Regions from separate parts of the Bordetella genomosp. 6 genome, predicted to be linked through region 1. Evidence: predicted binding sites of a transcription regulator. Region 1 holds the regulator's gene; each other region holds the start of a gene.
The links. The regulator LexA, encoded in region 1, represses DNA repair genes until DNA is damaged. The targets are predictions, from matches to a motif close to ACTGTATNNNNATACAGT.
Positions count from the first base shown of each region.

Region 2: a site for LexA is predicted at 2,693-2,710, ahead of imuA (translesion DNA synthesis-associated protein ImuA). Genes of this name have one in related genera too.
Region 3: a site for LexA is predicted at 1,832-1,849, ahead of CAL11_RS08275 (DNA topoisomerase IV subunit B). Genes of this name have one in related genera too.
Region 4: a site for LexA is predicted at 3,047-3,064, ahead of CAL11_RS07140 (PA0069 family radical SAM protein). Genes of this name have one in related genera too.

Region 1 is NZ_CP021107.1:2,839,078-2,844,693, forward strand. It holds gene uvrB (excinuclease ABC subunit UvrB) at 1-1,934, opposite strand, end outside; gene CAL11_RS13280 (amino acid aminotransferase) at 2,012-3,214, shown strand; gene lexA (transcriptional repressor LexA) at 3,346-3,996, shown strand; partial or broken gene CAL11_RS13290 (autotransporter outer membrane beta-barrel domain-containing protein) at 4,254-5,616, opposite strand, start outside.
Region 2 is NZ_CP021107.1:1,909,865-1,915,480, forward strand. It holds gene CAL11_RS09010 (error-prone DNA polymerase) at 1-558, opposite strand, end outside; gene CAL11_RS09015 (Y-family DNA polymerase) at 567-1,952, opposite strand; gene imuA (translesion DNA synthesis-associated protein ImuA) at 1,969-2,676, opposite strand; gene ypfH (esterase) at 2,787-3,491, shown strand; gene CAL11_RS09030 (efflux transporter outer membrane subunit) at 3,498-4,919, opposite strand; gene CAL11_RS09035 (efflux RND transporter periplasmic adaptor subunit) at 4,947-5,616, opposite strand, start outside.
Region 3 is NZ_CP021107.1:1,746,860-1,752,475, forward strand. It holds gene rho (transcription termination factor Rho) at 45-1,301, opposite strand; gene trxA (thioredoxin TrxA) at 1,414-1,740, opposite strand; gene CAL11_RS08275 (DNA topoisomerase IV subunit B) at 1,982-3,994, shown strand; gene CAL11_RS08280 (YcxB family protein) at 3,994-4,605, shown strand; gene parC (DNA topoisomerase IV subunit A) at 4,623-5,616, shown strand, end outside.
Region 4 is NZ_CP021107.1:1,507,002-1,512,617, reverse strand. It holds gene rplS (50S ribosomal protein L19) at 1-51, opposite strand, end outside; gene CAL11_RS07150 (DMT family transporter) at 359-1,231, shown strand; gene CAL11_RS07145 (hypothetical protein) at 1,239-1,610, opposite strand; gene CAL11_RS07140 (PA0069 family radical SAM protein) at 1,766-3,040, opposite strand; gene CAL11_RS07135 (sulfate adenylyltransferase subunit 1) at 3,230-4,528, opposite strand; gene cysD (sulfate adenylyltransferase subunit CysD) at 4,581-5,489, opposite strand; gene CAL11_RS07125 (phosphoadenylyl-sulfate reductase) at 5,539-5,616, opposite strand, start outside.

The DNA of each region.
Region 1 (5,616 bases):
TCCATCATCAGCTTTTCCAGGCGCCGGATCTCGCGCGCCATGGCCTTCTCGTCGGTCAGCACATCGGCGGGCACGGCGGATTCCAGCGCATCATGGCCGGCCGGCGCCACCACCCCGTCGATCAGTTCGCGCACGGCCTTGCTGACCCCGCGCGCGGTAATGCCATGGTCGGCGTTGTGCTGGATCTGCTTGGCCCTGCGCCGCTCGGTCTCGTCGATGGCGCGCCGCATCGAGTCGGTCACGCGGTCGGCGTAGAGGATGGCCCGGCCATTCAGGTTGCGGGCGGCCCGGCCTATCGTCTGTATCAGGCTGCGCTCGGACCGCAGGAAGCCTTCCTTGTCGGCGTCCAGGATGGCCACCAGCGACACCTCGGGGATATCCAGGCCCTCGCGCAGCAGGTTGATGCCCACCAGCACGTCGAAGGTGCCCAGCCGCAGGTCGCGGATGATTTCCACCCGTTCGACGGTATCGATGTCCGAGTGCAGGTAGCGCACCCGCACCCCATGCTCGGACAGGAAGTCCGTGAGGTCCTCGGCCATGCGCTTGGTCAGCGTGGTCACCAGCACGCGCTCCTGCACCGCCACCCGCTTGTGGATCTCGCCCAGGAGGTCGTCGACCTGGGTGTGCGCCGGACGCACCTCGACGATCGGATCGACCAGGCCGGTCGGCCGCACCACCTGCTCGACCACGTTATCGGAGTGCTCCTGCTCGTAGGCTGCCGGCGTGGCCGACACGAACACGCACTGGCGCATGCGCGCCTCGAACTCCTCCAGGCGCAGGGGCCGGTTGTCCAGCGCCGACGGCAGCCGGAAGCCATACTGCACCAGGGTTTCCTTGCGCGAACGGTCGCCGCGGTACATGCCGCCCAGCTGCCCGATGGTGACGTGGCTTTCGTCGATGAACATCAGCGCATCGGCCGGCAGGTAATCGATCAGGGTGGGAGGCGGCTCGCCCGGCGCCGCGCCGGACAGGTGCCGCGAATAGTTCTCGATGCCCTTGCAAAAGCCCAGCTCCTGCAGCATTTCCAGGTCGAAGCGGGTGCGCTGCTCGAGCCGCTGCGCCTCCACCAGCTTGCCGTCGGCCGTCAACTGGGCCAGCCGCTCGCGCAGCTCTTCCTTGATGGTCTCGATGGCGCGCAGCACGGTTTCGCGCGGCGTCACGTAGTGCGAGCCCGGGTATACCGTAAAGCGCGGCAGCTTCTGCCTGACTCGCCCGGTCAGGGGGTCGAACAGCTCCAGCGACTCGATTTCGTCGTCGAACAGCGTCAGGCGCAGGGCGAGTTCCGGGCTTTCCGCCGGGAAGATGTCGATGGTCTCGCCGCGCACCCGGAATACGCCGCGGGTGAAGTCCGCATCGTTGCGGGTGTACTGCATGGCCACCAGCCGCGCCAGCACCTCGCGCCGGGAAATCCGGTCGCCGGTGCGCAGGATCAGGACCATGGCGTGGTAGTCGCCCGGATTGCCGATACCGTAGATGCAGGAAACCGTGCCCACGATGACCGTATCGCGGCGCTCCAGCAGGCTTTTGGTGGCCGACAGGCGCATCTGCTCGATGTGCTCGTTGATCGACGAATCCTTTTCGATGAAAAGGTCGCGGGTCGGCACATAGGCTTCGGGCTGGTAATAGTCGTAGTACGACACGAAATACTCCACCGCGTTGCGGGGGAAGAATTCGCGCATCTCGGCGTACAGCTGGGCGGCCAGGGTCTTGTTGGGCGCGAGCACCAGGGCCGGACGGCCCAGACGGGCGATCATGTTGGCCATGGTGTAGGTCTTGCCCGAGCCCGTCACGCCCAGCAGCGTCTGGAACATCAGGCCGTCCGAGATGCCCTCGGTCAACGCGTCGATCGCCCCCGGCTGGTCGCCCGCGGGAGGATACGGCTGATAGAGGTGAAACGGGCTGTCGGGGAATTCGACGAATCCAGGAGCGGTCATGATAGACTGTCTCTCAGGGTAAACCCCCCATTATCCACAGCCCTTCCTACCGCGTCCACCCACCCTTCCCTACACCCATGAGCACTCTTTTCGCTTCCGTCGAACTCGCGCCGCGCGACCCCATTCTTGGCCTGAACGAACAGTACAACGCCGATACCCGTCCCGGCAAAGTGAACCTGGGCGTGGGCGTGTACTACGACGACGAAGGCCGCATCCCGCTGCTTCAGGCCGTGCGCAAGGCCGAGGTGGCCCGCATCGAGGCCGCCGCCGCGCGCGGCTACCTGCCGATCGAAGGCATCGCCGGGTACAACAAGGGTGCGCAGGCGCTGCTGCTGGGCGCCGACTCGCCGCTGGCCGCCGAAGGCCGCGTGCTGACCGCGCAGGCCCTGGGCGGCACCGGCGCGCTGAAAATCGGCGCCGACTTCCTGCGCCAGCTGCTGCCGCAGTCCAAGGTCCTCATCAGCGATCCCAGCTGGGAAAACCACCGCGCCCTGTTCGAGCGCGCCGGCTTCCCGGTCGAGACCTATCCCTATTACGACGCCGCCACCCATGGCCTGAACTTCGACGCCATGCTGGCCGCCCTGCAGGCCGCGCCCGAACAGACCGTCGTGGTGCTGCACGCCTGCTGCCACAACCCGACCGGCGTGGACCCCACCCTGCAACAGTGGGAACAGATCGCCGCCGTGGTCAAGGCGCGCAATCTGGTGCCGTTCCTCGACATCGCCTATCAGGGCTTCGGCGAAGGCCTGGAACAGGACGCCGCCGTGGTGCGCATGTTCGCCGCGCTCGACCTGACCATGTTCATCAGCTCGTCGTTCTCCAAGTCCTTCTCGCTGTACGGCGAGCGGGTCGGGGCCCTGACCGTGGTGGCCGGCAGCAAGGACGAGGCCGCCCGCGTGCTCAGCCAGCTCAAGCGCGTGATCCGCACCAACTACTCCAACCCGCCCACGCACGGCGGCACGGTGGTGTCCACGGTCCTGAACACGCCTGAACTGTTCGCCCTCTGGGAAAAGGAGCTGGCCGGCATGCGCGACCGCATCCGCCTGATGCGCAAGGAACTGGTCGAGAAGATCAAGGCCCAGGGCGTGGCGCAGGACTTCAGCTTCGTGCTGGCGCAGCGCGGCATGTTCTCGTACTCGGGCCTGACCGCCGCCCAGGTCGATCGCCTGCGCGAAGAGCACGGTATCTACGCCGTGTCCAGCGGCCGCATCTGCGTGGCCGCGCTCAACAGTCGCAACATCGACGCGGTCGCGGCCGGCATTGCCGCGGTGCTGAAGTAACAAGCGCCACCCGGCCGGCATCGAAAAGCGGAGCCCTTGGCTCCGCTTTTCTTTTGCGGCTTGCTTTTTTCCCGCCCGTCCGCCAGAATGGCGCTGTATATCCATACAGTCCGCAAAAGCGGGTCATCGCCATGGCCACCAAACTCACGGAACGCCAGCAGGAAATCCTCGATCTCATCCGCCAGACCGTGGCGCGCACCGGCTTTCCGCCCACCCGGGCCGAAATCGCGCAGGCGCTCGGCTTCCGGTCGCCCAACGCCGCCGAAGACCACCTCAAGGCGCTGGCGCGCAAGGGCGCCATCGAACTGACCGCCGGCGCCTCCCGCGGCATCCGTCTCAAGGTGCCCGACAGCGCAACGCCCTCGGCCCAGCTTACGCATCCGCTGCTGGCGCAGCTCGTGCTGCCGCTGGTGGGCCGCGTGGCGGCAGGCAGCCCCATCCTGGCCAGCGAGCACGTCGAGCGCGAGGTCGGCGTCGACCCGGGCCTGTTTGCCCAGACGCCCGACTACCTGCTGAAGGTGCGCGGCATGAGCATGCGCGACGCCGGCATCCTCGAAGGCGACCTGCTCGCCGTCAAGCGCGCCGCCGAGGCCCGCAACGGCCAGATCGTGGTGGCCCGACTGGGCGACGAGGTCACGGTCAAGCGCCTGCAGCGCCAGAACGGCCGCATCGAGCTCCTGCCCGAGAACCCCGACTTTGCTCCCATCGTCGTGGCCAACACCGACGAATTCGCGCTCGAAGGCATCGCGGTCGGCCTGATCCGCACCCAGCCGCTGCACTGAGCCGACGAAGAAAGAAGCCCCCACGCTGCGCCCGCTACGCGGGCTTGCTGCCCCCCGAGGGGGCTTTTTTGCCTTGGGACGGCCCGGCGGAAAGTCGTGCCCCCACGCTGCGCCCGCTACGCGGGCTTGCTGCCCCCCGAGGGGGCTTTTTTGCCTTGGGACGGCCCGGCGGCAAAAAGGGCAAAAAGGGCAAAACGCCGAAGGGAAAAAAACCGCGCGCCGGATGTTCCGACGCGCGGTGGCATGACGCGTTTGGCTTACCAGGCGTACCGATAGCCGACGTGAAAGCTCCATGGAATGGTGAAGCGGCTGCCCTTGCTGTACTCGTACGAAGCAAACAGGCTGCTGTGCCTGCCAAGCGCCGCCGCCACACCCAAGTCAAGTTCGGCGCGCCCGCCCCGCAGTTTGACGTCATGGCCGATGTCGTTGGTGCGCACCTTGCCCACGCCATCGAACTCCTGCAACCAGCTCAGCTTGGCGTACGGCTGCACCAGCTTGCCGTTGCCCAGATCCAGCCTGCGCCCTACCTGCAGGCCTGCCCGGCCCAGCAGCGACTTGGTGCTTTCCACGTCGACGCGCACGCCATTGCTGGCGGTATAGTCCGCCCCGCCCGAACGGAACAGCGCCACTTCGACCTGCGGTTCCACGAACCAGTCGCCGGCCCATGTGAAACGCCTGCCGGTCTCCAGCGACAGCCCGATGCCATTGGCGCGATACTTGCCCGTCACACGCGCGCCACGCTGGCCGTCGGCCTTGAAATCGTGCTCGTAGCGGTTCACGCGCACAATGCCGTCGAGGTAGAAGCCGCCATCGCCGATATACGTCGCATAGGCGCCCACATGCAGGCTGTCGCTGTTGCCACGGGCGCTCTGCGCCAGCTTGCGACGTGCACGGCTGTAGCCGGCTACCGCACCCACGTGCCAACGTCCCTCGGCCGCCGGCAACGCCGTATCGGCGCCAATCTCGATTCCGCCCACGGTCTGGGTGAACCTGTCCACCGCCTTGTTGTCCAGGCGTTGGCGTTGCGCGAACGAGCGTGCCCACACCCCGCCGGCTGCCGGCGTAAGCCGCAATTCACCCATGCGTTTGCTCAGGGCGTTCATCTCCGCCTGCCAGATACCTTGCGGCGAACTTGCCGTGCCCAGCATGGCCAGAACCGGCCCGGTCAGGATGCCGCTGCGGGGCATGTAAATTCCATCGCCGGGATTGCCGGCGGGCGGCAGCGGCTGCGCGTGCGGTTCGTCCTGCGGCCGGGCTCCGGGCTGGGGACCAGGCTGCCCCTGCGCACCAGGTTCCGCCCCAGGCCCGGGTTCCACCTCAGGCCCGGGTTCCACCTCAGGCCCGGGTTTCATCTCAGGCCCGGGTTTCATCTCAGGCCCGGGCTTTGCATCGGGTTGGGGATTGGCATCGGGCGCGGGCAGGCCCTCCGGCCGCTGCTTGGACGCATCGGGCCCCGCCTGAGGCGCCTCTCCGGGCGGCGAAGGCAACCGGCCGTCCTCGCCCTCGGCGGGAGTGCCGCCCAGCTCGGGACGCGGAATATCGATGTGGGTCCAGCCATCGTCGGCGGGCCCGCCATCTTCCCCGATGGGGTGGCCGTCCAGGCTGGGCGGCGACAGCAGG
Region 2 (5,616 bases), 930 kb from region 1:
GACGGCGGCGCGGTGCAGGTCGTCGCGGCAATGGTGCAGCAGGGTCAGGCCGATCCAGGCGCGGCCGGGGCATTGCGCGGCCAGCCAGCGCGCCTGTTCGGCCAGGCGCTCGGCGGCCAGGCCGGGCGGCGGCGTCAGGATGGCCAGGCAGTCGGGCATGCCGCGCAGATGCGCGTTGTCGCCGGCGGGCGCTTCGATGTCGGCCGGCGTCAGCAGGTACTGGCCCTTGGCGGCGCGGCCGCGCCCCAGCGTGATCAGTTCGGCCAGGTTGCCGTAGCCTTCGCGGTTCTGCGCCAGCAGGGTCAGGCCCAGCGGCGGCACGTCGGCGCCGGCCTGCAGGATGAAGCTGCTGCCGATGATGAGCGGCAGTTTTTGCTCGCGCGCCTCGACGTGGGCGCGCACCACGCCGGCCAGCGAGCATTCGTCGGTCAGGGCCAGCGCGGCGTAGCCGAGTTCGCCCGCCCGCGTGACCAGCTCCTCGGGGTGCGAGGCGCCTTGCAGGAACGAGAAGTTCGATTGGCAATGCAGTTCGGCGTAGCCGGGCAGGGCGGCGGACATGGCGCTTCTCAGGCAAACAGGCCGTGCAGGAACCAGCGCGCCTGGCGGGCGTCGCGTTCGCGGTACAGCCAATAGCGCGCCCCGGCGGCGTCCTCGGCCACGAAGTAGTCGCGCACGGTCAGGGCGGCGTCCCACCAGCCGCTTTCGATGCGTTCGGGGCCGCGCACCAGGCGCAGCGCCTGGCCGTTATGGCTGGGGCGGTGCTGCTGCATGCCCAGGGGCTGGGCGGGAGACAGCAGCCAGAAGGGGCGCTCCAGCGGCTCGGGCTGGCCCGTGGCGGGGCCCGCCGGTGGCGGGTCGTGCGCGGCCTGCCAGCGGTTGGCCTGTTCGGGACGGTGATCGGCCGCCGGGCGGGCGCGCAGCACCCGTTCGCGGCCCAGGCGGGCGCCCAGCAGGTCGAGCAGGCGGGCATGGTCGGCCGGGGTGCCGCCGGGCTCGGGGAACAGGCAGGTGCTGGCGGCCGGCTGGGGCACGGTGTCGGGCGCGTGCAGGCCGACGGCGATGGCCGGCGCGGGCAGGACCAGGCGCCCCAGCCGCTCGCGCAGCAGGCCGAGCAGATGGGGCGTCTGCCAGGCCGGCTGGGCCAGCGCCAGCGTCAGTTCGGTGGGCGCGCAGGCGCGCCGGCCGCGCTCGTGGTCCAGGCGCAGCACGATGCGCTCGACCGCCCGCTGGTGCGCCGCTAGCCAGCCGCTGAGTTGTTCGCACAGGCGTTGCGCGACATGCAACAGGGCCGGCGCGTGTTCGACATAGTCCATCAGTTCGATGCGGCGTGCGAAGCTGGCGGGCGGCCGGACCCAGGCATGGGCCTGGGCGGCCTGGCCATAGGCGGCGTCCAGCGCGCGCAGCAGCTCGACGCCGCCGCGTCGCTGCAGGCCGCCGCGCGGCAGGGCGCGCAACTGGCCCAGCGTCTGGCAGCCGATATCGTGCAGCCAGTCCAGCCGCGCCTGGGCCGGTGGCAGCAGCGCGGGCGACAGGCGGTCGAGGCGGCGCGCCAGCGTGGCGTCGCGCAGGACGCGGCGCGCGGCGCCGCGGGCAGGGTCGCGCGCCAGCAGCCAGGCGCCGGCCGCATGCGGCGCCATGCCCAGGCTGGCATCCAGGCCGAGCGTGCGCAAGGTGGCGGCGACACGCCGGTGCAGGGCGCGCGGGCCGCCGAAGACCTGCAGGCTGGCGCCGACGTCCAGCAGCACGCCGTCTTCGGCCAGGGCGACCTGCGGGGTGTATTGCAGCAACGCCAGCGCGGCATCCTGCAGGGTCTGCGTTTCGGCCGCGGGCGCGCGTTCCAGCAGGATGGCCTGTGGGGCAATGGCCAGCGCGCCGGCGCGCCGCATGCCGGGCCGGATGCCGGCCAGGCGCGCGGCGGGCGAGCAGGCGCTGACGCATTCGCGCTCGAGCACGGCGCACACGCCCTGGTCACGAGACCAGTGCGGGCGTACGGCGTCCAGCGACAGGCTGCGCAGGAAGACGGCGATCCAGAGGCGCATGGGGAGCGGGAAAAACGGACAGGCCGGCGCCGGTTTCGAGGCCGATGTGGACAGGGTGTTCGCAGGCGGGGCCGCGGCGCTTGACGATGCGTATCGACAGGCCGCCAGGCGCCGGCGCCAGCGCCAGGCGCAGCACGGCCGGCGAGGCGTGCTGTTCGGCGGCGGCCGGGCGCAGGGCCACGAACAGGGCGTCGCCGCCCTGGGCCGCCAGGTGCAGGCGGCGCAGCGATTCGGGGCGGACCTGCGGCAGCCAGCACAGCAGGGCGGCGCAGCTGCCGGCCTTGAGGATCTGTTCGGCCGCCCACAAGGTGTCGGCGGGCCGTTCGGGCGCCACCCACAGCAGCTGGCGCGGATCCAGCCGCCAGCTTGCCCAGCTGGCGATATGCGGCGCATGCGGCGGTTGCACCAGCGCGATGGCGCGGCGGGCCTCCAGTTGGGCCAGGGCCGGGCGCAGCAGGCGGATCTCGCCGCTGCCAGGCTGGGGCAGCAGCAGTTCGACCAGGGCGCCCAGCGGCCACCCGCCGCCGGGCAATTGGGCCGACAGGTCGGCGTAGCCGGTGGGCAGCTTGCGCGTCGGGCCGTGCGCCAGTTGCGTGGCGCGCCAGAGGGCGGGATGGATGCGTTCGGGGGCCAGCATGGTCAATCTCTATTTCACTGTATGAATATACAGTATTTTTGGGATTACCAGGAGCCGGCGCGCTATAGAATGGAAAATTCCAGGGCCTGGCGGCCCGCCTGGAGTCGTGCATGGTGCCAAGCGCTTCCATCGAAATTCTGCCCAATCCCGATATTCCCGTCCGGCAGCTGTTCATCCTGCTGCATGGCGCCGGCGGCGCGCCGGATGACATGGCCGCGCTGGCCCAGGCGCTGCGCGCCGCCTTTCCCGCTTCGGCGGTGATGATTCCCGAAGGCTTCGAGCCCTACGATGGCGGGCCGCGCGGACGGCAGTGGTTCGCGCTGCAGGGGATCACCGACGAGAACCGTCCCGAACGGGTGGCGCGGGCCATGCCGGCGCTGCTCGATTATGTCCGGGCCGCGCAGCAGCGCTTGGGCCTGCTGCAGTCCGACACGGCGCTGGCCGGTTTCTCGCAGGGTGCGATCATGGCGCTGGAGGCCGTGATCGCGCACGACGGGCTGGCCGGGCGGGTGCTGGCGTTCTCGGGCCGCTATGCGCAACTGCCGCGCAGCGCCCCGCAGTACACCACCATCCACCTTCTGCACGGCGCGGCCGACGCGGTAATGAACGTGGCGCATGCGCAGGCCGCGCAAGAACGCCTGGACACCCTGCATGGCGATTCGACCATCGACGTGGCCACGCAGGTGGGCCATCAATTGCATCCGGCCCTGATCGAGCGCGCCATCGTGCGCCTGCAGACCTGCGTGCCGCTGCGCAGCTGGGAAGAGGCGCTGGGCTTGAAGCAGGCCCCGCCCGACGGCTCCACGCTGCACTGAACGCGCTTATTCCCAGCCGCCGCCCAGCGCCAGGAACACGGCGATCTGGTCGCCGGCCAGCTGCGCCTGCGAAGCCGCCAGCGCGCTTTCGTTGCCGGCCAGCGTGCGCTCGGCATCGAGCACGGTCAGGTAATCGGTCTTGCCCAGCCGGAACAGCTGGCGGGCCTGCGCGGCGGCCTGCGCGCCTTGCTCGCGCGCGGCGCGCAGCGCGGCGTCGCGATCGAGCTGGCGCGCGTAGGTGACCAGCGCGCTTTCCGTCTCGCGCAAGGCATTGAGCACGGTGGCGTCGAAACGCGCCAGCGCGCCCTTGGTCGAGGCCTCGGCCTGGGCGATGCGCGCCTGCGCGGCGCCGGTGTTGGGCAGGGTCCAGCTGATCAGCGGGCCGACGCTCCAGCTGAAGGTGCCCGGTTCGCCGAACAGCGCGGCGGGGCCGGCCGAGGCGCTGGACAGCCCCAGCGAAATCTTCGGATAGAGATCGGCGGTGGCCACGCCGATGCGGGCGGTGGCGGCGGCCAGGCTGCGTTCGGCCTGGCGGATGTCGGGCCGGCGGCGCAGCAGCGCCGCGCCGTCGCCCACCGGAATGGCCTGGGCCAGCCGCGGCGGGCGGACACAGGCCAGCAGGCCTTGCGGCAATTCGGCCGGGGCGTGGCCGGTCAGCGCCGCCAGGCGGTACAGCGCGGTGCGCTGGCCTGCCTGGAAGGGCGGCAGTTCGGCCTGCAGTTGTTCGAGCTGGCTGCGCGCGCGCGCGACGTCCAGCGTGGTGCCGCGGCCGGCGGCCAGCAGGCGCCGCACGGCATCGACCGATTGCTGCTGCACCTGTACCGAGTGGCGTGCCGAGTCCAGTTGCATGCCGGCGGCGCACAGGTCGGCATAGGCGCGCGCGGTCTCGGCGGCCACCGTCACGCGCGCGGCGTCATAGGCCGCCTGGGCGGCCTGGGCGTCGTCCTGCGCGGCCTCGATGGCCCGGCGGATCTGGCCGAACAGGTCCAGCTGATAGGACACGCCCATTCCGCCCGAGTACGACCAGCGGTCCTGCGGGCGCAGTCCGGGTTGCAGCTCCTGCACGCCCGAGGCATGGCCGAAGGCCGGCGCCGCGCTCACATCCACCGTGGGCTGCTGGCGCGCCTGGGCCTGGCGCGTGACGGCCTGGGCGCGCTCCAGGTTGGCGGCGGCGACGCGCAGATCGGCGTTGGCCGCCAGCGCCTGCTCGACCAGGCTGTCGAGCTGTCCGTCCTGGTACAGGCGCCACCAGTGCGGCGGCAGTTCGTCCTGCCGGTAGACCGCCTGCTCGCGCGCCTGCACGAATGGCGCGGCGGCGGCCGAGCGTTTGGCCGCCGCCTGGTCGGGCAGGCGATAGTCGGGGCCGACGGCGGCGCAGCCGGCCAGAGCCAGGGCCAGGGTCAGCGGCAGGAGAGAGCGTATGGACATGACAACAACGATGCGAAAAAAACGGAATCAGGATGGGCGGGGGCCGGCTTCGTCGATGGCGACGGTGGCGGTCTGGCCGGCCACCAGCCGCACGCCGGCGGGCACCTGGTCGATCCGTACGCGCACCGGGATGCGCTGGGCCAGCCGCACCCAGTTGAAGGTCGGGTTGACGTTGGGCAGCAGATTGGCGCCGGTGCTGCGGTCGCGGTCGGCGATGCCCAGCGCGATGCTCTCGACATGGCCGCGGATCGCGCGCGAATCGCCCATCAGCGTGACGGTGACGCCATCGCCTTCGTGGATGCGCGCCAGCTTGGTTTCCTCGAAATAGCCCTCGATGTAGAACGAGCCGGCGTCGACCAGCGCCATCACGGGCTTGCCGGCGCTGGCATAGGAGCCGGCGCGCAGGTCGAGGTTGGTGACCCGTCCGGCCACGCCCGCCACCACGCGGCTGCGCGCCAGGTTGAGCCGGGCGGTATCCAGCTGCACTTCGGCCTGCGCGCGCGCGGCCTCGATCTGCCGCAGGCGCGTCTGGCTCTGTTCGAGCGCTTCGGCGGCCACCAACTGGCCCAGGGCCCGATTGCGCTTGACATCGCGCAGCGCCTGCTCGTGCGCTACCTGCTGCGCGCGCAGCGCTGCCTGCGCCTGGTCGTAGGCCAGCTGGAAGCGCGCCCGGTCGATCTCGAACAGCACGTCGCCG
Region 3 (5,616 bases), 1.1 Mb from region 1:
CCGGCGCGGGCCGGGGGTCGGGACAGGCATGGCGCGGGCCAGGCTTATTTCTTCATCATGTCGAAGAATTCGGCGTTGGTCTTGGTGGCGCGCATCTTGTCGAGGATGAATTCCATCGACTGGATTTCGTCCATGTCGTGGATGAACTTGCGCAGCACCCACACCTTCTGCAGCAGTTCGGGCTTGATCAGCAGCTCTTCGCGGCGGGTGCCCGACTTGTTCAGGTTGATGGAAGGGTAGACGCGCTTTTCGGCCAGACGGCGCTCCAGGTGCACTTCGGAGTTGCCGGTGCCCTTGAATTCTTCGTAGATGACTTCGTCCATCCGGCTGCCGGTTTCGATCAGGGCGGTGCCCAGGATGGTCAGCGAGCCGCCTTCCTCGAGGTTGCGCGCCGCGCCGAAGAAGCGCTTGGGGCGCTGCAGGGCGTTGGCGTCCACGCCGCCGGTCAGCACCTTGCCGGAGGCCGGCACCACGGTGTTGTAGGCGCGGGCCAGGCGGGTGATCGAGTCCAGCAGGATGACCACGTCCTTTTTCATCTCGACCAGGCGCTTGGCCTTCTCGATGACCATTTCGGCGACCTGCACGTGGCGGGTGGCCGGTTCGTCGAAGGTCGAGGCCACCACTTCGCCGCGCACGGTGCGCTGCATTTCGGTCACTTCCTCGGGACGCTCGTCGACCAGCAGGACGATGAGCACGGCATCCGGGTAGTTGGTGGTGATGGCGTGGGCCACGTGCTGCATCATGACCGTCTTGCCGGACTTGGGCGGCGCCACGATCAGGCCGCGCTGGCCCTTGCCGATGGGGGCGAAAATGTCGAGGATGCGGCCGGTGAGGTTTTCCTCGCTCTTGATGTCGCGTTCCAGACGCATCACCTGGTTGGGGTGCAGCGGCGTCAGGTTCTCGAACATGATGCGATGCTTGATCGCTTCGGGGGGCGAGCCGTTGACCTTGTCCACCTTGACCAGCGCGAAATAGCGCTCGCCGTCCTTCGGGGTGCGCACTTCGCCTTCGATGGAGTCGCCGGTGTGCAGGTTGAAGCGGCGGATCTGCGACGGCGAGATGTAGATGTCGTCGGTGCTGGCCAGGTACGAGGTGTCCGGCGAGCGCAGGAATCCGAAGCCGTCGGGCAGGACTTCCAGCACGCCGTCGCCGAAGATCTGTTCGCCTTGCTTGGCGCGCCGCTTCATGATGGCGAACATCAACTCCTGCTTGCGCAGGCGGTTGGCGTTCTCGATTTCCAGGCCGGCGGCCATTTCCAGCAACTGCGACACGTGCAGCGCCTTCAGTTCATTGAGGTGCATCGCGGTGAATGTAGGGGGAGGTAAGAAGAAGGGTTCGGGCGGCGGGCCACGGACGGGCCCGCGCGGGAATCAGGGGGAATGCGCGGGCCGGTCGGCGGCGCATTCCCGGATTTTACAACGCGCCGTCCAGGAATGCGGTCAGCTGCGATTTGGACAGGGCGCCGACCTTGGTGGCGGCGGCCTGGCCGTCCTTGAACAGCATCAGGGTCGGAATGCCGCGCACGCCGTACTTGGCCGCCGTGTCCTGGTTTTCGTCCACGTTCAGCTTGGCCACCGTCAGGCGGCCGGCGTATTCGGAAGCCACCTCTTCGAGGATGGGGGCGATCATCTTGCAGGGGCCACACCAGGCGGCCCAGTAATCCACCAGCACGGGCTGGCCGGATTTCAGCACATCTGCCTCGAAGCTGGCGTCGCTGACGTTCTTGATTTGCTCGCTCATGATGGTGATTCTCGGATTCCGCTGCGCGGCCCGTGCATGGAGCATGTGGCCGCTGTTCTTGTTCGACGTGTAGGAAGGATTAAAGCATACCACTGTCATTAACAACAGGGTTTGCCGGTTTTGTGTAGGATGTTGCGGCGTCACCGGGCCCACAAAAGGGTCCGGCGGCTGTCACAATGTTCATCGTACCGAATTCGCGGCTGGTCAGCGCGTGCGCATCCCACCTGGAGCCGCGCCGAATATGGACTTGTCCGTAAAATGTCGGTTTTTTTCCACAGATGTTGGGGATAACTTGGCCACACCACGTTACACCGAAGCGTCGATCCGCGTTCTGAAGGGGCTGGAGCCTGTGCGCCAGCGCCCGGGTATGTATACCCGCACCGAGAACCCCCTGCACGTCGTGCAGGAGGTCATCGACAACGCGGCCGACGAAGCGCTGGCCGGTTACGGCAAGCAGATTCAAGTCACGCTGCACGGCGACGGCAGCATTTCGGTCGAGGACGACGGACGCGGTATTCCGGTCGGCCTGCACCCGGAAGAGAACGCGCCGGTCGTCGAGCTGGTTTTCACGCGCCTGCACGCAGGCGGCAAATTCGACAAGCAGGGCGGCGGCGCGTACGCGTTCTCCGGCGGCCTGCACGGCGTGGGGGTGTCCGTCACCAACGCGCTGGCCACCCGCCTGGAGGTGGTGGTGTGGCGCGACGGCGCCGCGCACCGGCTGGTGTTCGCCGGCGGCGACGTGATCGAAGCGCTGGCGCCGTATCCCGAGGGCGGGCGCAAGAAGTCGGGCACCCGCGTGCGGGTATGGCCCGACGCCAAGTATTTCGACAGCCCGGCCATTCCGATGGCCGAGCTGACCCACCTGCTGCGCAGCAAGGCCGTGCTGCTGCCGGGCGTGAAGGTGTCGCTGGTCAACGAGAAAACCGGCGACACGCGCACCTGGCAGTACCAGGAGGGCCTGCGCGGCTACCTGGCCGAGGCGCTGGCCGGCGCCGAGCTGATGATCCCGTTCTTCGAGGGCCGGCAGTACGCCGGGGCCGACCACGACAGCTTCGCCGAGGGCGAGGGCGCCCAATGGGTGGTGGCCTGGGCCGAGGACGGCAACGTGGTGCGCGAGTCGTACGTCAACCTGATCCCGACCCCGGCCGGCGGCACCCATGAGTCGGGCTTGCGCGAAGGCCTGTTCGGCGCGGTCAAGGGGTTCGCCGAGCTGCACAGCCTGTTGCCCAAGGGCGTCAAGCTGCTGCCCGAGGATGTGTTCGCGCGCGCCAGCTTCGTGCTGTCGGCCAAGGTGCTGGACCCGCAGTTCCAGGGCCAGATCAAGGAGCGCCTGAACAGCCGCGACGCCGTGCGCCTGGTGGGCGGCTTTGCCAAGAGCGCCCTGGACCTGTGGCTGCACAGCAATGTCGAATATGGCAAGAAGCTGGCCGAATTGGCCATACGCCAGGCGCAGGCGCGCCAGCGCTCGGCGCAGAAGGTCGAAAAGCGCAAGAGTTCGGGCGTGGCCGTGCTGCCGGGCAAGCTGACCGATTGCGAGTCCAGCGACGCCAGCCGCACCGAAGTGTTCCTGGTCGAGGGCGACTCGGCCGGCGGTTCGGCCAAGATGGGGCGCGACAAGGAGTTCCAGGCCATCCTGCCGCTGCGCGGCAAGGTGCTCAACTCCTGGGAGGTCGACCGCGACCGGCTGTTCGCCAACAACGAGATCCACGATATTTCGGTGGCGATCGGGGTGGACCCGCACGGCCCGGGCGATGAGCCCGACCTGTCGGGCCTGCGCTATGGCCGCATCTGCATCCTCTCGGACGCCGACGTGGACGGCTCGCACATCCAGGTGCTGCTGCTGACGCTGTTCTACCGGCACTTTCCCAAGCTGATCGAAGCCGGTAATGTGTTCGTGGCCCGGCCGCCGCTGTTCCGGGTGGACGTGCCGGCGCAGGGCAAGCGGCCGGCGCGCAAGATCTACTGCCTGGACGCCGGCGAACTGGAAGCCGCGCAGGACAAGCTGCGCAAGGAAGGCGTGCGCGAGTCGGCCTGGAGCGTGAGCCGCTTCAAGGGCCTGGGCGAAATGAATCCCGAACAGCTGTGGGAGACCACCATGAACCCGGACACCCGCCGGCTGCTGCCGGTCGGCTACGGCGACCTGACTCCCGGCGACACCACCCGCATGTTCGACATGCTGATGGGCAAGGGCGAGTCGTCGCAGCGGCGTGCCTGGATCGAGGAGAAGGGCAACCTGGCGGAGCTGGATATCTGATGGCGCAGGCGCCCGACAGCAGCGCGCCGGTGCGCATGGTGGTCGACCTGACGGTCGACGACTATGCCGCATTCACCGCCTATGCGTACCAGCGCCCGGCGCTGCGCCGCCGCCGCCGCGCGTCGCACCTGCGTTTTGCCGTCCTGCTGGCCGCCGGCCTGCTGGCGGTGATCCTGCTGCGCGTGTGGGACGGCGGGCAGCTGGATTGGGGCGCGGCGCTGCCGGCCTACGGGCAGGCGCTGGCCGTAGGCCTGGCGGTGTTCGCGCTGCTGGCCGCGGGCTACGAGTACGTGCTGCCGCGGCTGGCGCGCGGCAACGTGCGCCGCGCGCTGGGCCGCCAGCCCGACAATCCCTTCCTGGGCCGGCACACGCTGGACTTCGGGCCGCGCGGCGTGGATGACGCCGCCGCCGGCGCCAGCGGTACCATGCCATGGGAGGCGGTGGCCCAGGTCGAGGAAACCGCTAGCCATCTGTATCTGTTCATCAGTCCGCTGCAAGGCGTGATCATTCCCAAGCGCGGCCAGTCCGCCGATGTCCTGCAGGCGGTGCGCGCGCAGTTGCGCGCGCACGTGCCCGGCGCGGTGCTGGCCGGCGCGGCGGACAAGCAATAGTCAAATCCGAGTACATCATGAGCGACAGCAATCAACCGGGCCTGTTCGACGGTGGCGCCACCGATCCCCACGAAGCCATCACCCTGGGCCGCTATGCCGAGCAGGCCTACCTGGACTACGCCGTGTCCGTGGTGCGCGGCCGCGCCCTGCCCGATGTGGGCGACGGCCAGAAGCCGGTGCAGCGCCGCATCCTGTACGCGATGCAGGCCATGGGGCTGGCCGCCGGTGCCAAGCCGGTGAAGTCGGCGCGCGTGGTCGGCGACGTGCTGGGCAAGTACCACCCGCACGGCGACCAGGCCGCCTATGACGCCATGGTCCGCATGGCGCAGGACTTCTCGCTGCGCTATCCGCTGATCGACGGCCATGGCAACTTCGGTTCGCGCGACGGCGACAACGCGGCGGCCATGCGCTATACCGAGGCGCGCCTGACGCCGTTCGCCAAGCTGTTGCTCGACGAACTGGAGGAGGGCACGGTCGACTTCGTGCCGAACTACGACGGCAGCCAGCAGGAACCGGCCATGCTGCCGGCGCGCCTGCCCGTGATGCTGCTCAACGGCGCCTCGGGCATCGCGGTGGGCATGGCCACCGAGATCCCCTCGCACAACCTGCGCGAGGTGGCGCAGGCCTGCGTGGCGCTGATCCGCAATCCCAAGCTGCCGCAGGAGGAACTGCTGGGGCTGGTGCCCGGCCCGGATTTCGCCGGGGGCGGCCAGATCATCACCCCGGCCGCCGATATCGCGCATATCTACGCCACCGGGCGCGGCTCGTTGAAGGCGCGCGCGCGCTGGCAGTTCGAGGAAATGGCGCGCGGGCAGTGGCAGCTGGTGGTGACTGAGCTGCCGCCGGGCACCTCGGGCCAGAAGGTGCTGGAAGAAATCGAGGAAATCACCAATCCGAAAGTGCGCGCGGGCAAGAAAAGCCTGTCGGCCGAGCAGCAGCAGGCCAAGGCCGTCATGCTCAGCCTGCTCGACGCGGTGCGCGACGAATCCGGCAAGGACGCGGCGGTGCGGC
Region 4 (5,616 bases), 1.3 Mb from region 1:
GCCGGTGAGGCGAGCAATTTCTTCCTGTTCCAGGATAGCGATGAGGTTCACGAGAACTCCTTGATCATCTTGCCTTGCGGACGGTATTTGCCAGGATTTCTTGTCCGTCGCCTGTCATGCGCCACAAGTGGCGCCTGCCGCTCCGTCGGTATGGCTACCGCCGGATGCCGCGACCAGGCAACGGCTATTGGGTTTCCGCAAGCAGAGGATGAGGTTTGGCAAACCCAACATTCTACATCAAAAGCGCGGATAAGGCCGCTGCCCGCCACCCTCCGGCCCTATTTACGTTACTCTAGCGGCACGGGCAGCCCATATACACCGGGACTCGACCCCGCTCCAGCGGACATATCCCAACGCAATGTCGTACACGTCCCTTATTTTGGTGGTAATGGCTGCCATGGCCCATGCGGCCTGGAATCTGCTGGCCAAGCGCGCCGCGATGGTCGGCCCCATGTTCGTCTTTGCCTATGGCCTGGCGGCAACCATACTGTATGCCCCCTGGGTGATCTGGGTGCTGGCGCACGACGGGATGGTCTGGAGCTGGCCGGTGGTGCTGTGCATCCTGGCATCCAGCATGTTGCATCTAGGCTACAGCCTGTGCCTGCAACGCGGCTACCAGGTCGCCGACCTGTCCGTCGTGTACCCGATCGCGCGCGGCACAGGCCCCCTGCTCTCGACCATGGGCGCCTTCACGCTGCTGAGCGAACCGGCCACCACCACCGGCATTGCCGGCATGCTGTGCGTGGTCGGCGGCGTACTGCTGATTGCCACGCAAGGCCGGCTGGGCATGTTCCGGCAGGCGCAGGCCTGGGTTGGCGTGCGCTGGGGCGTGGTCATAGGCCTGTTCATCGCAGCCTACACCGTGGTGGACGCCTATGGCGTAAAGATGCTGCTGATCATGCCGGTGCTGTTCGACTGGTTCACCTGCGCCACCCGCACGCTGATGATGACGCCCCACGTGCTGCGCCGGCGGGCCCAATACTGGCCGGCCATGCGTGGCTATTGGCACCTTGCCATTGCGGTGGGCGTCCTGTCGCCGCTGGGCTACATCCTGGTGCTGTACGCGCTGCGCAATGGCGCGCCGCTCAGCCTGGTTGCACCGGCCCGCGAAATGTCGATGATGCTGGGCACGCTGGCGGGCATGTTCCTGCTGCGGGAAAAAGTAGGCATAGGCCGGCTGGCTGGCTGCCTGGCCATCCTGGCCGGCGTGGTGCTGCTGGGCTCGAGCTGAGCCCGGATCAGAACCCGCCAGCCGCGCCCAGCCACATCAGCGCCGGAATCATGGCGCCCCATACCGCCACCAGCAGCACGTCGATGATCTTGGCCTTGGTGCTCAATACTTGCGCCGCCGCGTCGCCAAGCCCGGCCTGAGCGTGAAGCGGCTGGGCCTGGGCTTGGACCTGGGCAGGCTGGACAGCCTGGGCAGGCCGGGGCTGGCTGGCCGTGCAAGGCTGCGCCTGGCCCGGCGGCGTCGGCGGGAACGGCCATTTGCGCTGCGGCACGGCCGCGCCGGCCCATGCGCGCGCCAGGCGGCGCAACGCGCCCAAAGTGCGGCCAGGCATGGCCGTCGGCAAGGATGTTGCAGCGTCAAGCGTCGTAGCGATAGTCATGTCGACTCTCCTGGTGTTGAAGCCGGCGGGCTTCGAGGCCCCGGCTCTGCGCGGACCACGCCGCGGAATGCATTTCCAACCACTGCCGCGACGGGCGCGGCCCCCTTACCACTGGCAACGTCGCGGCGGCGCCAGGCGCCTGCGGCGACGCGCCGCTAAAACAAGGCCAGTTGCCCGGGCTGGACGCGCGCCTCGCGCCGGCCGCGGGCCGGCGGCAAGCCGGGCTCGAGCGGCGGAATGAACCGATGCGTGTCGAGTTCGGGGCGGTGGCGGTTCAGGCCCAGCTTGCGCGTGGCCAGCGCAAAACGCTGACGCAGCAAATCGGCCCAGATGCCGGTGCCGCGCATGCGCGACCCAAAGGCCGTATCGTTGCGCCGGCCGTTGCGCAGGTCTTCGATACGGTGCAGCACGCGCTGGGCCCGATCCGGGAAATGCGCCTGCAGCCAGGTTTCGAAGACCTCTTTCACTTCCCAGGGCAGGCGCAGCACGGTGTAGCTGGCGTAGCAGGCGCCAGCCGCGCTGGCCTCGTCCAGGATGTGCTCGAGGGATTCGTCGTTGATGAACGGGATGACCGGCGCCACCAATACGCCCACCGGCACGCCGGCCTGCGCCAGGGTGCGCACCGTCTGCAGCCGCCGGTACGGCGCCGAGGCGCGCGGCTCCAGCGTGCGGGCCATGGCGGCATCCAGCGTGGTGATGCTGACGAATACCGTCACCAGATTCTGGCGCGCCAGCTCCTGCAGCAGGTCGAGATCGCGCTCGACCAGGGCGTTCTTGGTCACCACGGTGAGCGGATGGCGTGTCTGCAGCAGCAGTTCGAGCATGCCGCGCGTCAGGCGCCAGGTGCGCTCGATGGGTTGGTAGGCGTCGGTGGCCGAGCCGATGTTGATGGGCGATGCGCGGTAACCGGGACGGGCCAGCTCGGCGCGCAGCGCGGCGACCGCGTTGGCCTTGGCCACCAGGCGGGTTTCGAAGTCGAGCCCCGGCGAATAGCCCAGGTAGGCATGCGTGGGCCGTGCGTAGCAGTACACGCAGCCGTGCTCGCAGCCCCGGTAGGGATTGGCCGCCACGTCGAACGGAATGTCGGGAGAGTCGTTGCGCGACAGCATCTTGCGGGCTTGCTCGGCCTGCACGGTGGTGCGCGGAGCCGGCGCCTGGGCGCAAGCATTCGGGGACGCATCATCGCCCTCTACGGCGATGGGGATGGCCCGCCGCCCGCCCTGCCCGGGCGCGCCGGCGCCCAGCGCCAGAGCGGCTGCGTCGGAACCTGCGGTGTAGTCGGGGTTGGCCCAGCCATCGTCGACGCGGACCCGGTCGGTTTGCTGGAAGCGGTGCGAAACATTAGTAACCGCACCCCGACCGCGCAAGGCGGCGGGGGCGGCAGCCGGGGACCCAAAACCGGCGGAAAAAGAATGTTCGGTGCTTGCCATGAATGCACTGTACAAAAACACAGTACTTTTGACAAGCCCCGCAGCCCTTGCGAGCCATGCATCGAATTTACCCCAAGACGGCGGCGCCGTCCGGGGAAATCATTTCATCCTTTGGAAATCGCCCGGAAAGCCGCGTCCAGCAAGGGTTTGGATTAAAAACAACAGCCTGGCGGAAGGCCTTGCGGCCACCTATTCGAGCATGCCGGCGGCCGCCGTCTGGTGCGTGGCCTCGTCGATCAGGATGAACGCGCCGGTGGCCGCGATCGCGGCGTACGGATCGGTCGCCAAGGTCTCGCGCGTCAGCAGCGAGACGCGGCCGATATCGTTCATGTGCAATGCGCCATCGGCGTTGGACACCTCCTGCAGTTCATGGATGTCGCGCCGCGTATGCACCGCGCTGATCTTCGCCGAAGTCAGCCGCGTGCCATGCTTGAGCAGATAGCGGCGCGCGGGATTGAGCGGCCGCGCATCCAGCCAGCACAGCTGCGCGTCGAACTCGCGCCCCACGCGCGCCGGCGCCTGCGCATGCGCCAGCACATCGCCGCGCGAGACATCGACATCGCGATCCAGGATCACCGTCACCGAGTCGCCGCTGACCGCCTCCCGCAGCTCGCCGTCGAAGGCCAGCACCCGCTGCACGCACGCGCGCACCCCGGACGGCTGCACCACGACTTCGTCGCCTGGACGCAGCACGCCGCTGGCCACGCGGCCGGCGTAGCCGCGAAAATCGTCGGCCCGTTCGCCGCCGTGGCGCGCCACCCATTGCACCGGCAGGCGCAATGGCAGGTCGCGGCCGTCTCCCGCCAGGTCCAGCCCTTCGAGCAGGGTCAGCAAGGGCTGTCCTTCGTACCAGGGCGAACGCGGCGACAGGTTGACGACATTGTCGCCATGCAACGCCGACAGCGGCAGGATGTGAAACGCCGGCAGCGCCAGCCGGCGCGCCAGCTCGCCGTAGGCTGCGCCGATGCGCTCGAACACGGCCCGGTCCCAGTCGACCAGGTCCATCTTGTTGACGGCGACCACGATGTGCTTGATGCCCAGCAGGCGCGCGATGGCGCTGTGGCGCTTGGTCTGCGCCAGCAACTGCCCGTCGGCCGCCCGCGTCGCGTCGACCAGGATGATGGCGGCATCGGCGGTGGACGCCCCGGTCACCATGTTGCGCGTGTACTGCTCGTGGCCCGGCGCGTCGGCGATGATGAACTTGCGCAGGGGCGTCGAAAAATAACGGTAGGCCACATCGATGGTGATGCCCTGCTCGCGTTCGGCCTCCAGGCCATCGGTCAGCAGCGAGAAATCGATGCCGTCGCCGGCCACGCGCTTGTGCTTGGCGCGCGAGATGGCGTCGAGCTGGTCGGCGAAGACGCCCTTGCTGTCATACAGCAGGCGGCCGATCAGCGTCGACTTGCCGTCGTCGACCGAACCGGCGGTGATCAGGCGCAGCACGCCGTTGTCGGCGCCGGCCAGGAAAGAATCGTTCAAAGCGTTCATGCAGGTCCCCAGTAGGCGCGCCCGGCGCGCCGGTGTTCAGGTATCGGCGGGCTCAGAAATAGCCTTCGCGCTTGCGGCGTTCCATTGACGCCTCGGAGGTCTGGTCGTCCATCCGGGTGGCGCCGCGCTCGGTGATGTCGGTGACCGCGGTCTCGGCGATGATGGCGGCCGCATCGGCCGCCTCGGAAGCCACCGGGCAGGTGCACGAGATATCGCCCACGGTGCGAAAGCGCACCGCCAGCCGCTCGACGGTTTCGCCCTCGTCCGGCGGCGTCAGGCGCGTGACTGGCACCAGTAGCCCCTTGCGCCGCACCACCTCGCGGGTATGGCTGTAGTAGATCGACGGCAGCGCCAGGCGTTCGCGCTGGATGTACTGCCACACGTCCAGTTCGGTCCAGTTGGAAATCGGGAAGACCCGCATGTTCTCGCCCCGGTGCACGCGGGTATTGAACAGGCTCCACAGTTCCGGACGCTGGGCCTTGGGATCCCATTGGCCGAACTCGTCGCGGAAGGAAAAGATGCGCTCCTTGGCGCGCGCCTTTTCCTCGTCGCGCCGGGCGCCGCCGATGCAGGCATCCAGCCCCAGCTCCTCGATCGCCTCCAGCAGGGTCACGGCCTGGGCGGCGTTGCGCGAGTCGGTCTCGCGCCGCAGCACCACGCTGCCGCGGGCGATCGAGTCCTCGACGCTGCGCACCAGCAGCGTCTCGCCCAGCTCGGCGGCGCGGGCATCGCGAAAGGCGATCACCTCGTCGTAGTTGTGCCCGGTGTCGATGTGCAGCAAGGGAAACGGGAACTTGCCCGGACGAAAGGCCTTCTCGGCCAGCCGCAGCAGGACGACCGAGTCCTTGCCGCCGGAAAACAGCAGCGCGGGCCGGGCGCATTCGGCCGCGACCTCGCGCAGGATGAATATCGCTTCGGATTCGAGCCAATCGAGATGGCTGCGGGTCATGACGGCGCTCATGGGCGTTTCCTTTCTTTCTGCGTTATCGATGTCTGTGACGGCCCGGGCCTCAGGCGGGCCGGGCCGCGATCTGGATGACCCGGTTGCCGGCATGCAGGCCGCATTCCTTCGAGTCCGACGACTCCCA